DNA from 4 places in the Chryseobacterium sp. Marseille-Q3244 genome. Region 2 is predicted to be linked to each of the others. Evidence: riboswitches for the same ligand, from Rfam matches in the RefSeq annotation. Region 2 holds a riboswitch; each other region holds the start of a gene.
The links. A riboswitch is a leader RNA that binds a small molecule or an ion and turns the genes downstream of it on or off. The one in region 2 is predicted to bind cobalamin.
Positions count from the first base shown of each region.

Region 1: linked by a shared signal. The riboswitch ahead of prpB (methylisocitrate lyase) and the one ahead of NBX25_RS11500 (T9SS type A sorting domain-containing protein) in region 2 are both predicted to bind cobalamin.
Region 3: linked by a shared signal. The riboswitch ahead of NBX25_RS24575 (TonB-dependent receptor plug domain-containing protein) and the one ahead of NBX25_RS11500 (T9SS type A sorting domain-containing protein) in region 2 are both predicted to bind cobalamin.
Region 4: linked by a shared signal. The riboswitch ahead of NBX25_RS07550 (T9SS type A sorting domain-containing protein) and the one ahead of NBX25_RS11500 (T9SS type A sorting domain-containing protein) in region 2 are both predicted to bind cobalamin.

Region 1 is NZ_CALNWX010000018.1:39,146-42,900, forward strand. Features, by position in the region: gene prpC (bifunctional 2-methylcitrate synthase/citrate synthase) at 1-969, opposite strand, end outside; gene prpB (methylisocitrate lyase) at 956-1,867, opposite strand; cobalamin riboswitch at 2,310-2,503, opposite strand; gene NBX25_RS21505 (helix-turn-helix transcriptional regulator) at 2,857-3,755, opposite strand, start outside.
Region 2 is NZ_CALNWX010000005.1:280,438-284,192, forward strand. Features, by position in the region: gene NBX25_RS11500 (T9SS type A sorting domain-containing protein) at 1-1,362, opposite strand, end outside; cobalamin riboswitch at 1,513-1,696, opposite strand; gene NBX25_RS11505 (DUF5074 domain-containing protein) at 1,888-3,755, opposite strand, start outside.
Region 3 is NZ_CALNWX010000029.1:6,389-10,143, forward strand. Features, by position in the region: gene pafA (alkaline phosphatase PafA) at 1-1,579, shown strand, start outside; cobalamin riboswitch at 1,739-1,916, shown strand; partial or broken gene NBX25_RS24575 (TonB-dependent receptor plug domain-containing protein) at 1,950-3,755, shown strand, end outside.
Region 4 is NZ_CALNWX010000003.1:393,653-397,407, forward strand. Features, by position in the region: gene NBX25_RS07540 (aspartyl protease family protein) at 1-498, shown strand, start outside; gene NBX25_RS07545 (esterase-like activity of phytase family protein) at 613-1,881, opposite strand; cobalamin riboswitch at 2,139-2,331, shown strand; gene NBX25_RS07550 (T9SS type A sorting domain-containing protein) at 2,398-3,513, shown strand; gene clpP (ATP-dependent Clp endopeptidase proteolytic subunit ClpP) at 3,601-3,755, opposite strand, start outside.

The DNA.
Region 1 (3,755 bases), on a different contig from region 2:
AGAGAACCAATCCAGATTCGGGAACATTTTCTTTTCTTCCCACATCACGGTTTCTAACCTTTCTGCGATGTTATACAGCAGCATATCTCCGGCTTCTTCTGAAAGTTCTTTAGCGACTTTTTTAATCACTACGTTTCTAGGGTCTGAAATCGTGTAAACCGGATGTCCAAATCCAATAATCACCTCTTTGTTAGCAATACGCTGACGGATATCTGCTTCAGCTTCGTCCGGTGAGTTGTAACGGCTTTGGATTTCGAAGGCCACTTCGTTGGCACCTCCGTGTTTTGGCCCTCTTAGCGCACCGATGGCTCCTGTGATACATGAATAAAAATCTGACGCAGTTCCGGCAATAACACGAGCGGTGAATGTAGAAGCATTAAATTCATGTTCCGCATAAAGGTTAAGCGATATTTCCATTGCTTTTACCCAGGAATCCGGAGCTTTTTTACCATGTAAAAGGTGAAGGAAATGCCCGCCAATCGTATCATCGTCTGTTTCTACATTGATTTCCTTACCATTGTGGGTGTAATGGTACCAGTATAAAAGTCCGGAACTGAATGAAGCTAATAATTTATCCGCAATATCTCGTGCTCCGGCTACATTGTGATCATCTTTTTCAGGCTGAATACTTCCAATAGCGGATACCATAGAACGCATGACATCCATTGGATGAGCCGCTGCCGGAATACTCTTTAAAATATTTCTTACAGAATGCGGAAGTCCTCGAAGGGATTTTAATTTGGCTTTATAATTTTTCAACTGAGCTCCTGTTGGCAGCTGGCCATAGATCAAAAGATAAGCTACTTCTTCAAATTCTGCTTTCTCTGCCAGATCCAGAATATCATATCCTCTGTAATGAAGATCATTTCCACTTTTTCCTACGCTGCAAAGCGCGGTATTACCTGCTGCTACTCCTGAAAGGGCTACGCTTTTCTTAGGCTTGAATGTTGGTTCGCTATTCGTTGACATTACTAATATTTTGTTTAAAAAGGTTATCTAATTTTTGTTCATAGTCATGGTATCCAATGCTTTGGTAGAGTTCTTCTCTGGTTTGCATCGTGTCTAATACATGGGCCTGGGTACCATCTTTACGAATGTGTTCATAGACATTCAATGCGGCTTTATTGGCAGCACGGAAGGCTGAAAGAGGGTAGAGGATCAATCCTACTCCTGCGTTTTTCAATTCATCAACCGTGTATAGATTGATCATTCCAAACTCGGTGATATTGGCCAATACAGGGATTCCTGTAGCATCTACAAATTTTTGATAGAAACTTAAATCGGGAACAGCTTCTGCAAAAATAAAATCAGCCCCTGCTTCTTTATAAGCCGCTGCTCTTTCTAAGGTTTTTTCCAATCCTTCATTGGCAAAGGCATCTGTTCTGGCTCCGATTACGAAGTTTTCGTCGGTACGCGCGTCAGCAGCAGCCTTCAATCGGTCTACCATTTCTTCTTTGCTTACAATTTCTTTTCCTGGACGATGACCACAACGTTTTGCTCCTACCTGATCTTCAATATGCAGAGCAGCAGCTCCTGCTTTGATTAATGACTTTACCGTTCTGGCAACATTAAACGCTGATGGGCCAAAACCTGTATCTACATCTACCAATAAAGGCAAATCACAAACATTGGTAATACGCTGAATGTCTACTAATACATCTTCCAGCGTGGTGATTCCCAGATCCGGAATTCCTAAAGATCCGGCAGCAACCCCGCCTCCTGAAAGATAAATGGCATTGAAGCCAGCTTGTTTGGCCAGTAATGCATGATTGGCATTGATGGCTCCTACAATCTGAAGAGGACTTTCTTTGTGCATGGCCTCCCGGAACTGAGCACCGGGGGACTTCCAGTTTTCATTTTTAGTCATTTTAATATTTATTGTTTAGTTGAAATTTGTGCGATAAGAAAGAAGAGCTGCTATGCTGTTGTTGGGAGGTAAAAAGAGAATGATGAGAAGAAATCAGATGAGCTATTAATGGGTATGGAGACTGCATTTTTTTCGAAACTCCATAGAACAAGATCTCTGTCATAGATCTGTTATTCATAGATGCATAATGGTGATTGGCTTGGTACATTTTTTAACTTTTTACATAGATTAAACCCAATAAAAAGTTCTAGATAAACTTCACGATGTTTTGTGAGAAAGAAAAATTATGGAAAGGGGACACGGATGAGTTATAGACCTACAGAATAAGCACACGCTGTTCTGCCAGTATCTACCTCAAAAATGAGATCAGTAGATAAACAATTTTATCACACAATTATCCATACCGTATCATACCTGACTATAAGCTTCAGATCGCGAAAGCATCGTCACTACGAAATGGGCAGGTCTCCTGACTTGTAACAGTTTTTATCATCCTTCCCATAGGCCGGGGCATACAGTGGATATTGATTTGATAAAAACCTTTAGTTGTTACTTACAGTTGCGCGACAGTTCGTGATTTGCACACGATTCCCTTTTAATACACAGCTAAGTGTAACCAATTTCGGTTGATAAAGAAGGTGTTAAGAACTCCTTGGTGGTAAATATAGCCATTTTATAAGAACGACAAAATATTTTATGTAAACAATAATTAATTTTGGGTAATGAATTGATAATGTTTGTTTTGTGGATCTTTGTTTTTTGGTGGTATGATAAAAATCAGTCTTTTTGTAGTGTTTTTTTATTACCAAATCATTAACAAATACACCTGAATGTTAAATGAAATAAAATAAAGAATGTGTTTTTATGGGTAATTTTTATATTTGAAAATAGACCGATTAAGCCTAATAATCTAGGGTGAAAATTAGAAAATAACTACAGATTTTGAGAAAGTCATCATTGGTAAATATCGGTTGAAATCATTTAATAATTTAGTGAGTTATACCATTGGTATTCCTAAGTTTACTAGGAATTAAATTATACTTTCTTTTAAATGCTGCTGAAAAATGTCTTGGGTTCTTATATCCGATAATATCAGAGATTTCATTGATGTTTAAGTCTCCTTCAAGAAGCATTTTTTTTGCCTGTTCCATCTTTGTATCATTCCAGAAATTGAAAACGGTAGTTCCAAACAGTTCCTTAAAACCTTTTTTTAATGTAAATTCATTGGTCCCTACTTGATGAGCGAGATCTACTAATGAACAGTTTTGGTCAAGATTATTAATGATAAAATCTCTCACTGCATATATTTTCTCTTCATCCTTTTTGAGAAGAGAGGAGGAGGACTCACTTTTAAAAAGCTGTTCCAGCTGTAAAAGGAGAAGTTCTGCCACTTTTGCTTCAAGATAAATTCTTTTGAAAATACCTTTACGCTCACAATGGATGATGTCATTCAGAATCTGATACATTTCCAAACTGATGCGGTTATGATGCGGATTGATAAGGCATGAATGCTGTTTTTCAATGGCATTTCTGAATGTATTGAATACGTCTGAGTCTTCGGGAAGAAATTTTGTAAAAAAAGCAGGGGCTAAATTGATTTCCAGGATCTGCATTTCATGACCGTCAAATTCCATCTGACCGGACATCTGATGAGCATAAATAATGTTATGCTGGTAGCTCTCAAAACATATTTTATAACCAAAATTATCTGAAAGAGCAGCGCTTCTGCCTTTCAGCGAAAAGTGCATCTCAACACTGTCAAAGTCAGCTTCAAAGTATAATAATACCTTGTTTTTGAGAGAAACATTTCCAAAACCGATATGAACATTTTCAAAGCAGATTTCATGATAAAACCCTTCTCCATAAGGAGGTTTCAAATGAGTAACAT
Region 2 (3,755 bases):
GTCAGCATTTACTACTATATTAACAAAATCAGTAGTAGGATTCGGATAGGCCTCAATGAAAACTTTAGGTGTGCTTCCTTCTTTTCTGCCTAATTTAATAACCCAATAATCCTGTTGCCCATAAGCTTTTGCTTTTTTATCACCTTGGGCATCCGAATTTGAGTTACCCACTAATACTACAGATCCGTCTCTGGTTTCAAGTGCAGTCTGCAGATAACTGAAATAATCTGTTTTCAGTTCTTTTTCCCACTTCATTTCTCCTTTACGATCAATAATCATCGTCTGATAATTGGAAACAGATCTTTGATTTGAATGTCTGTCCTTTACATTTTTTAATTCACTACCTGCCAATAAATATTCCTGCTCCCGGGTAAAGATTAAGTGATTGATATCCTGATTTTGGCTAAGCTCTTTTTTAAGGGTAGAGATCGTATTCAAATCTTTGTCTACTTGTAATACAATGAGTTCTTTTTTTCGAATATTTTGGGAAATAACCGCTAAATGAAAAACCTGATTTCTAGCATCAAAATAAGCTGAACTTAGAAGCGTTGTTTCATTTTCTCCGAAACGGAAGGATTTTTCTACATCACCTTTTTTATTAAGCTTTAATATTTCAGCTTCAAAACCTTTAATGTTACCATTTGTACCAGGAGAATTGGAATGTCCCAGAATAAAATAATTTTGCTCTGTCTCAACAATAGATTTTAAAACCTCGGTTTTGCTCCCTCCAAATGTTTTATCCCAACTTATTTCTCCTTTGGAATCCAGTTTAAGCAGCCAATAGTCTTTTCCGCCTTTGTTTTCAGAGGTTTTATTTCCAGATTTTCCAGAATCAGAGATTCCAGCAACCAAATATCCTCCATCTTTTGTCTGAATAATAGAGGTAAGCTCTTCACTTCCTTCTCCCCCCAGTGTTTTCTGCCATTCGATAGTTCCTTCTGCATTAATTTTAAGAATCCAATAATCTGCAAGTCCAAATCCTGATTCTTTTTTATCTCCTGATAAAGAAGAATAAGAAAATCCACCTAAAATGTACCCTCCATCTTTTGTTAATGCTCCGGAAGTCAGAAAATCATTTTTATCACCACCAAAACGCTGCTTCCATTCTTCGGTACCATTTTCATTGAGTTTTGAAATGAAAAAATCCAGATCTCCCTGAGTTGTTTTTTGATCTCCGTTTACTTTATCAGAAGCAGAGCTTCCCAGTAATAAAAATCCATAATCCGGAGTAGCAATAGCATTGTACAGATACTCGGACTGTTTTCCTCCCATACTTTTTTCCCACAAAACATCCTTATAAGGATAGGTTTGTGCATGAAAAAAATTAACAAAAGGAAAAAGAAGTAAAATTCTTTTTACCATATTATAATTTATTTATGTTCTAAGTTTCTTTAGATACAGATGCAACAGGAAGGGATAGAAAATATGTATAACTATAAAAATACATCAAGAACAAATGACATAAAAATTTTTATAGTATCCAGATGACTAAAGGCTTCAAATCGCGAAAGCATCGTCAATTCAGAATAGGCAGGTCTCCTGGCTTGTAACAATTTTCATCATCCTTCCCGCTTTGTGCAGTGGATATACTGAGGACAAAAATCTATATGTTACTTACAGTTGCGCGACAGCTCGTGATTTCAACACGATTCCCTATTAATTTACATTATGTAAAACCTGTTCTGCTTGATAAAGAGTAAGATTATATTAAAGAACTATTTATTTAAGGCAAAGATAAGTATTTAAGCAGGCGTATATGTTATAAAATCTACATTTTAGCCTGTGTTATTATATGATAAATTCCCATAATTACTCGATTTTTTTTAATAAAAAACCCAGCCAAATACTGGCCGGGTCAGAGTGAAACAAAAATTAGCTATGCTAAAATTAATTTTTAATCAGTTTTTGCTGGTAGACAGCTTTATCAGTTGTTGCTTTTAGAATGTATATTCCTTTTGGTAACATGTTCACATTTACTTGTCCCTTATTAAACTGAGTATTGATAAACTTACCTGAAGCATCATAAATAGAAACATTTATCACTTTTTCCTGAGTTTTAATATAAACTACATCCGTAGCCGGGTTTGGATAAATACCAAAATTTAATTTCTGAACTTCTGAAGTTGCTAAGGTAGCTCCCTGGCTAGTAATTGTAATTGTCTTCTCCACAACTTTACCGTTTGAATTGAAGCTGATTACAACATCTGCAGTTCCTGTTCCAAGAGCTTTTAATATCAGCTCATCATCAGCATTAATCACAGCTGAAACCACAGAGGAATTGCTGTTTGATTTGATTGCCTTTACAATAGCAGCATTAAAATTATCTCCATCAGAAACTACTGTTTTCAAATCAATTGTAGTAGTACCTGTAACAGTAACTTGTGATGGCAAAGTATTATTTACAACAGGAGCTGTATTATCCGGGAATACCGTTAATGCAGGGAACCAGTAGTAATCAATCAATGTTTTCGTATTAGTAAGATTACCATTTGCATCATAAATATGCACCCAGTTCTTTTGATAATGACCTCCTGTTTCTGTAGTGTTTACAATAAGTTCTCCCGTTACTGGGTTTACACGTAATGCCGCACCATAAGGAGTCTGCTTATAAGTTTCTGTTTGCTGTGGAATCGTAATAAAGGATTCATTAAAAGTTTTGGTAGTGACATCAAATTTAACAATCTGACTTCCTAATCCCCACATTGCTCCTGCTTTGAACCAATACAATGTATTTTCTGTGTTGCTCGCAGCAAAGCTACCTGCATTCCAGGCCCCCCAAGAATCAGCATAAGTTGAAGTTGGAATACTGTAAGATTGAGTCGTAAATGTTTTAGGATTAATATTTACAAGAGCATTTGTCTGAACTGCCCAGATACTCCCATCCCTAGCCTGTACTATTGACTGAAAATCCCCAGAAATAGTATTGATTACAGTATCTGTATTAGGATCAATCACAAGAATCCCAACTTGCTGCTTCAGAGCAAAAACATGCTTTGAAGTACGGATCATGTTTCCGATCTGTTCACTATAAAGGTTAGCACCTTCAGTTCCTGGTATTACATTACCTACTGTTAAATTATCAATATTAAATAAATAGATACCATTAGAAGCACCAATGTATCCTTTATGTTCATTCACTCCGATAAATGATCTTCCATCACCGCCACCAATATTATCAAACGATTCTATTTTTTGCATTGTCTGTGCATTAGCCACAACAAGTCTTCCTCCTGGAATATATTGGGTATCTCCTCCATCAGCTTCCTGCTTTGAAACAAAATAGAATTTATCTCCATAAATAGTCCCATATTGAGTAGTTGCCCCAAAAGCATGATTATTATTAGCATTGCTGTATACTCTATAATCGATCGAACCGTTATTGTCAATAAAATTTACAGATCCGTTGGTATGCCCGAACCATTCTTCATTCACAATAAAGAATCCGTTGGTGTAGTTCCCTACTGTATTTACAGTCTTCATATTTGCCAAACCTGTCAAAGCCACAGATGAAACATAAGGAGTAACAGGTGTCATTGTTGAAGAAACCGGAACCGTATTGAATGAAGGATTAAAATTCCATACATCCCATGATCCATTTTTCAATACACGGGAAGTAGAACCTACGCTTGAGTATCCAAAATTAGCATTTGCAGGATCTTTAATCCAATAAGACCAGTAACCGTTAGTCATCCATCCGGACTGCCAGTGGTCATTAGCATCTACTGCATTATAAGCATCAAAGTTATAAGCTGTAG
Region 3 (3,755 bases), on a different contig from region 2:
CAAAAATTCTCAATTGGAAAGACCCAAATTAGTAGTAGGTCTTGTAGTAGACCAGATGCGTTGGGATTATTTATACCGTTTTTACAACAAATATGGAAATGACGGTTTCAAAAGACTTTTGAATACCGGTTATTCTTTAAATAACGTACACATTCCTTATGTACCTACTATTACCGCTTTAGGACATACTTGTATTTATACAGGATCTGTACCTGCGATTCACGGAATTGCCGGAAATGACTGGACAGATAAAGAAACAGGTAAAGGTGTATATTGTACTGCCGATGACAGCGTTCAGCCAGTGGGGACAACCAATACCAAAACAGGAAGCCATTCACCTAAAAACCTTTGGTCAACTACAGTAACGGATGAACTGAGGCTGGCAACAAATTTCCAAGGGAAAGTAGTCGGAGTTTCTTTAAAAGACAGAGCTTCTATTCTTCCTGCAGGTCATACACCAAACGGAGCTTTCTGGTTTGATGACAGTACAGGAAACTTTATTACCAGCACATGGTATATGAATGATCTTCCTCAGTGGGTAAAATCATTCAATTCTCAGAATTTACCGGAGAAATTGGTGGCTAATGGGTGGAATACTCTGCTCCCAATCAATCAATATACAGAAAGTGCACCAGACAATTCTCCTTGGGAAGGATTATTAGGTAGTGCAAAAACACCTACATTCCCTTACAATGATCTTGCAAAAGATTATCAAACCAAAAAAGATAACATTCGTTATACTCCTTTCGGAAATACGTTGACATTAAAGTTAGCAGAAGCCTCTGTAGAGGGAGAAAAACTGGGAGGTGATAATATTACAGACTTTTTAGCCATCAATTTGGCTTCTACGGACTATGCCGGGCATAAATTTGGGCCGAACTCAATTGAAGTGGAAGATGTTTATATCAGATTAGATCAGGATTTAGCACAATTCTTCAATTATTTGGATTCAAAGGTTGGAAAAGGACAGTACACGGTGTTCCTTTCTGCTGACCATGGTGGAGCACACTCTGTAGGTTTTTTAAAAGAACATAAAATTCCTACGGGATTCTTTGGAGAAGGTGCTGAAAAGAACCTCAACCAAAAGCTGAAAGATAAATTCGGAGCTGATAAATTGATCAACGCTATTGATAATTATCAGATTTATTTCGATAGAAAAGTATTGGCAGACAGCAAACTTGAATTGGATGATGTAAGAAACTTCGCTATTAAAGAACTGGAAAAAGATCCTACTGTTTTATATGCAGTTTCTGTAGACAGAGTGTCTGAATCAAGCATTCCTGAGCCCATCAAGCAAAGAATTATCAATGGAATCAACAGACAAAGAAGTGGGGATATTCAATTGATCTCTCACGACTCTATGCTTCCGCCATATTCTAAAACAGGAACTACTCATAGTGTATGGAACTCTTATGATTCACACATTCCGTTAATCTTTATGGGTTGGGGAGTGAAACAAGGTGAAAGCAATAAGGCTTATCACATGACGGATATTGCCCCTACAGTTTCTTCATTACTGAAAATTCAGTTCCCAAGTGGAAATGTTGGAAATCCAATTACAGAAGTTATAGGTCAATAATCTTAATAACATATAAAAAAAAACATTCCACTCCGGAATGTTTTTTTTATTTTACATACACAGGAAGGTTATTAATTCTTTTTTAGATCAGGATTCAATCGATTCTGCTTTCGTCTTTCTTTCATAAAATTCACTTTTTGCCTAATACATTTAAAAAGCTATCTTTGCAAAAATTTTGGTTTCCAGTATATTGGAATGAAAAGGGAATTGGGTGAAACTCCCAAACTGTCCCCGCAACTGTAAATCGCAATAAAAGTTTCTGTAAACAGCCACTGTATAAAAACGGGAAGGCACAGAAAGCGAAAGTCAGGAGACCTGCCAGAAAATTAATCAAAAAAACATATTGCTTTCGGAGGAAAAGTAGAAGGATATGGATATAAAAAGATTTCTAATACTATTTTTGTCATCTTATGGCTGTTTTCTTTTCGGACAGGAGAAAGCTGTAGATACTATTTATATTTTCGACAGCCAGATGAACAAGGTGAAACAATTTCACCCTGTGAAAACAATTACACCGGAAGAAGCTCAAAAGAATTCAGGCAATCTTTCAGAATTACTTAGATTTCAATCTAACCTTTATATTAAAGAAAATGGGCGTGGTGCCGTTTCTTCACCTTCTTTTAGGGGAACATCAGCTCAGCAGACTGCTTTTGTCTGGAACGGTATTAACATTAACTCTAATTTTTTAGGACAGGGAGATATTAACAACATTGCATTGTTTGGATATGACCAGATTGGAATAAAAGCAGGTGGAGGAAGTATTGTCTATGGATCAGGAGCTATTGGGGGAAGTATTCATCTGAATAATAACCTGGAGTTTAATAAAGGATTTCACGGATCTTTATTTTCAGAGGTAGCATCTTTTGATACCTACAATAACTTTGTAAAGGGCTCTTACAGTAATGATAAATTTAGTTTTAAAGCTTCTGCAAATTATAGTGTAAGTGCTAATGATTATGAGGTGCCGGAATTTGTAGTAGGGAGAACCCCATTTAAAAATATCAATGGAAGGTATTACAATACTACCTTTAATATAGGAACTGCTTATAAAATTACGGATTCTCAGACTATTTCATGGCAAAGCCAGGTATTTGACGCTTCTCAGCATTATGCAATTTACGAGGAAAATGGTAACAGGGCGAAGTATAAGGCAAATACTTTGAGAAGTTTGATCTCCTGGGATATCAATAAGGTGAATCTCACTAACAGCTTCAAAGCTGCTTATACGGAAGATAATTACAAATATTTTTCAGATATCCATTCACTTAAATCCAGTGGAGCAGAAGGGAAGAACTATATCTTTAAAAACGATTTTAATTATTTCATCACTCCCAAAATCAATATTAATATGATTGGAGAGTTTCAGGTGAATAAGGCGGAGGGGTATGAGACAGGGATAGGAAGTGTCAGTCGAAATATAGGATCCTTAGGAGGAATGATAAGATATTTTGTTTCTAAAGATTTACGTTTTGAAGCAGGAATAAAGAAAGATTTTGTTGAAAACATTTCATCCCCGGTTTTGTATTCTTTTTCTGGAAAATGGAATCCTGTATCATGGTATCATATAGGTGCCAGTTTTTCAAGAAACTTCAGATATCCAACTTTTAATGATCTTTATTGGCAGCCGGGAGGAAATCTGAACTTACGTCCTGAGACCTCCTTAAATATTGATATGGATCATGAGTTTAATTTTAGAGATTTTAAGATTACTCTCAGCCCGTATTATATGGATATTAAGGATTTTATCAGCTGGCTTCCTACTTCATATAGCTATTGGGCTCCTTTTAATACATATAAATCTGAATTTTATGGCTTAGAATCGCAGATTACCTGGAATAAAAATTTTGGCAGACATGGCCTGAAGGTTAATGCAGGATATACATATTCAAAATCTATTAATAAGGAAACCCAAAAACAGATGATGTATGTTCCTCTACACAAAGCTAGTGGCTCAATAGATTATAAATTTGATTTCCTTAAAATTTATGCTCAAGGGCTTATAAATGGACTTACTTACACTACGGCAGATGAGAAAAAATCTGTGGCACTGGATCCTTATTTTATTTTAAACGCTGGTATTTCTGCGGATATTTTAAAGAAATATACTCTAGGATTTAAAGTGAATAATCTTACAAATACAGTTTACCAGACAGTATATGATTATCCGATGCTCCGG
Region 4 (3,755 bases), on a different contig from region 2:
GTAGGTGTTCTAGATATTATGACTATTCTGCCAAAAGAATTTCCCAAAATAGATGGTGTTATTTCTTTAAAATCATTTACTGATCATATTCTTACTCTCAATCTTGCTAAAAATACCATTATTATTGAAAGTCATTCATCATCAAAAAAAGCAATACAGAGAAAACATCTCGTTTCCAGTAGATTTGCCAATGGCCTGGAAGCTACTGAACTTAATATTTTTTTGAATATCCCAAAAGACAATCAGTCATACTGGTTTCTTCTTGATTCCGGAAACAGTGGCCCATTACTTTTATCTACAAAAACTGCTGCAACCTGGAAACTATCAAAAGACAAGAATCAAATGAATTCTGAGACCCCATTTATTATTGGAAAAAAAACATTTATCTCAAAGTCATTTACAAGAGATATTATTTATGATGGCGTGCTCAATTTTGAGGCCATGTGCCGCTATATTTTCACAATTGATTTTAAAAATAATAAAGTTTGGATTGAATAGGTTGAACAAAAAGCATCTTTCTTCCAAATATCTCTTATTTTCTAAACTAATTATCAAGGTCAATAATAAAAAACGGCGGGATAAATCCCGCCGCTTTCCGTTAAAAAAATCTAATTATTGAATATCGACTATATACATAGTTCCCTTGTCTACCTTCCCCGTTTTAGGTAGTATCTTCGCTTTAGGATTTCCGTTTCCATCATCTACCACCCCAAAATCATCATCATTGAAAACAGCTAGTTTATTGTTTCCTAAATAAACAATCCCTTCAAATTTATCATGTTCATATCCTAATTTTGCAACCAGATCTGCGGCTATTTTTTTTGAAACAGGTTTAATTCCTGCTTTGGTAAGCTCATCCCATGTACACTGCTCCAGGGCTTTTCCGTTTACCTTCATCCCATCTACCGCTGCAAGGTCGGTTCCGGTTACATCTGTTGCATCACTTAGGTTGATTCTGTATACTTTTTTAATTCCGCCCTGTGTTCCGAAATTACCATCTCTTTCAATGACAAGGAATTCATTATTGCCTAATGCTGTAATATCACAAACCGAATCGGAAGCTCCACCATCTTGTTTATATAGATATTGTTTCGTTTGCCCCGTACTGATATCGAAAGTTACGATTCTCGTTAAGGTTGTATTCGTTGCCAGCGCCTTTGAAGGAACAAACATCATCGATTGTATGGTTCCTACCAGTGTTTTTCCGTCCGGAGTCATACAAAGGCCTTCCATCCCTCTGTTCGCTCTTCTTTTAGCTAACACTGCAGGTAGTTTTCTGTTTCCTGTATTTACCCCAATCGGACTTATTCTTTCTAACTCTACTCCATCAGCGTTATAATGAACGATGTGTGGTCCGTATTCATCAGAAACCCAGAATGTCCCGTCGGGTGCTGCCACAATACTTTCACTGTCTAAACCATATTTATCCGTACCCAGAATATTTCCAGCCGCATCATAAGCCACTTCTCCCGTGCTTCCCATTCCTACAGGATTTGGAAGTCCTGTAATAGGCTGACCGGATGGGTTTTTAAGTTTAATATATTTAATGACTTCCACATTCCCTTCTGCATTAATTTTAAAATGCATTATCGTTGGTGTAAAATTGGGGGTTAAAAACTTTTTCCCACTTAGGTAATCTGTGTTCGGGCCACGGTCTGTAATGACATAAAATTCTCCTTTTCTTGTAGGATGGGCGGCTGCGCCGGATCCAAATCCGCCATTAATAACATCCACTCCGTTTATTGTTGCCATTTTTGAAAACGGAAACTCCTGAGGAAGCTTAGAATAATTAATATCCTGGTTATTTACATTGTTGTCATCATCTTTACTGCATGACCATAATGAAGCCATCATCAAAGCAGATAATAGTAGTTTTTTCATATTAACTTTTATGGCGCGAAAGTATAACTTGATTATAAACTGATCTTAAATGTAATGCTAATTGTATTTTAACAATATAACCTTGAGATGAATTCAATATAAACAATAAAAATTGAAATTTAACTTCGAAAACCCAAAATTAAAACCCAATTCATTATCAATCAATAAAACCCATTATTAAAAATACAATTCAACATCAGAAAAAACTGAACATTGCTATGTAATTCACAAAACAGACATCAAAAATTTATATGATATATTTGCACCGTTTTTAAGGTTGAACACTGTTCACAATAGGGAATCAAGTGAGAATATTATTCAAATCTTGAGCTGTACCCGCAACTGTAAGCTGTTTTTACCTATAGCTATTAATTATACCACTGGATCAACATCCGGGAAGGTTGGCTATAGGATGCGAGCCAGGAGACCTGCCTTAAATACCCATTTAATTTCAGGATGAAAAATCATCCTGTCAATAAATAAGTTTCGGGAATAAAACTTTAATTTAATTATATTATGAGAAAAATCTCTCTTTTTTTCTTACTGCTTTGTATGCAGTTTTTCTTTGCTCAATTCACTGAAAACGACATTAAGTTTTGGGTAGGAACCGGCTCCAAAAAGGCTTACTTCATTGCCGATTTCAATGACACTAATACACCTGCCTCCTATGCGTGGGGCTATCGTTTTGATGGTAATAATTTAATGGCGGAAGACATGATTAATGCGATTGCGGCGGCAGAACCTGCAATAGAGGCTGATATTCCTTCAGGGTTTTTATACAGTTTCGCATACAATAACCATACTCCAAGTACAGATGATTACTGGATTACCTGGTCTGGTCCCAATGCCGGGAATATGTCCAATCAAAATAATGGTGTAGGTTATACTGTTTTAACAGATGGATTGTGGTTTGGTATTACCTATGGTCTTGATGAAATCGACACTCCACCATCAGCTCCTGTACCGGCTTACAGCTCCCAATGGTATACCTCATCTCAAATTACCAATTGGATTGGTACAGGAACTAATAAAAGTCTTGTTGTTGTAGATTTTGGAACCAATAACTCTCATGGTGAAGCCAACTCCTTCGTTTTTGGAATTCAATATAATGGCAGTATAACAGCAGAACAGGCTTTACAGCTAATTCAATCCCAAGCTTCATATTTCAATTTCACTTCTGGCAATAATCAAATTTCCAGTCTGTCATTAAATGCCTTCACGGGAAACAACTCTGGAGCAGAAAACTGGAAATTATATACAGGAAAAGATCTTTCCAGCTGGCAGAAAAAGAATGATCTTAGCCAGATACAATTGAGTAACAATAGCTGGTTGGGATTAAGCTTCGGAGAAAGAAGACCTTTCACTCCTACTGAGGCAAGTAACGCTACATTATCCGTCTCTTCTGTAAATAAAAAGGCCTTATTCAATATTTATCCTAATCCAACGAGTGATTTTATTCAGATTGAAAGTTCTGAAAAGGTGAAAGAAGTAAATATTTATTCTTCTTTAGGGCAGAAAGTAATGACTTCACAGGCAACAAAGATTAATCTTAAAGCCTTAAATGCCGGAATCTATTGGGTTGAGGTTAAAACCCAAAATGGTTCTACAGTGCATAAGGTTGTGAAGAAGTAGAAATGAATACAAAAATATGTGCATTCGCAGTCAAACAAAAAAACGCATCCAAATTGGATGCGTTTTTCAATATGATTATACAATCAATTATTTTTTTTCTGTAGATCTCTGTAAAACCTCATCTACCATTCCGAAGTTTTTAGCTTCTTCAGAAGTCATCCAGTAATCTCTATCGGAAGATTTCTCTACCCACTCATAAGTCTGTCCTGAATGAAGAGCGATAATGTCATAAAGCTCCTGCT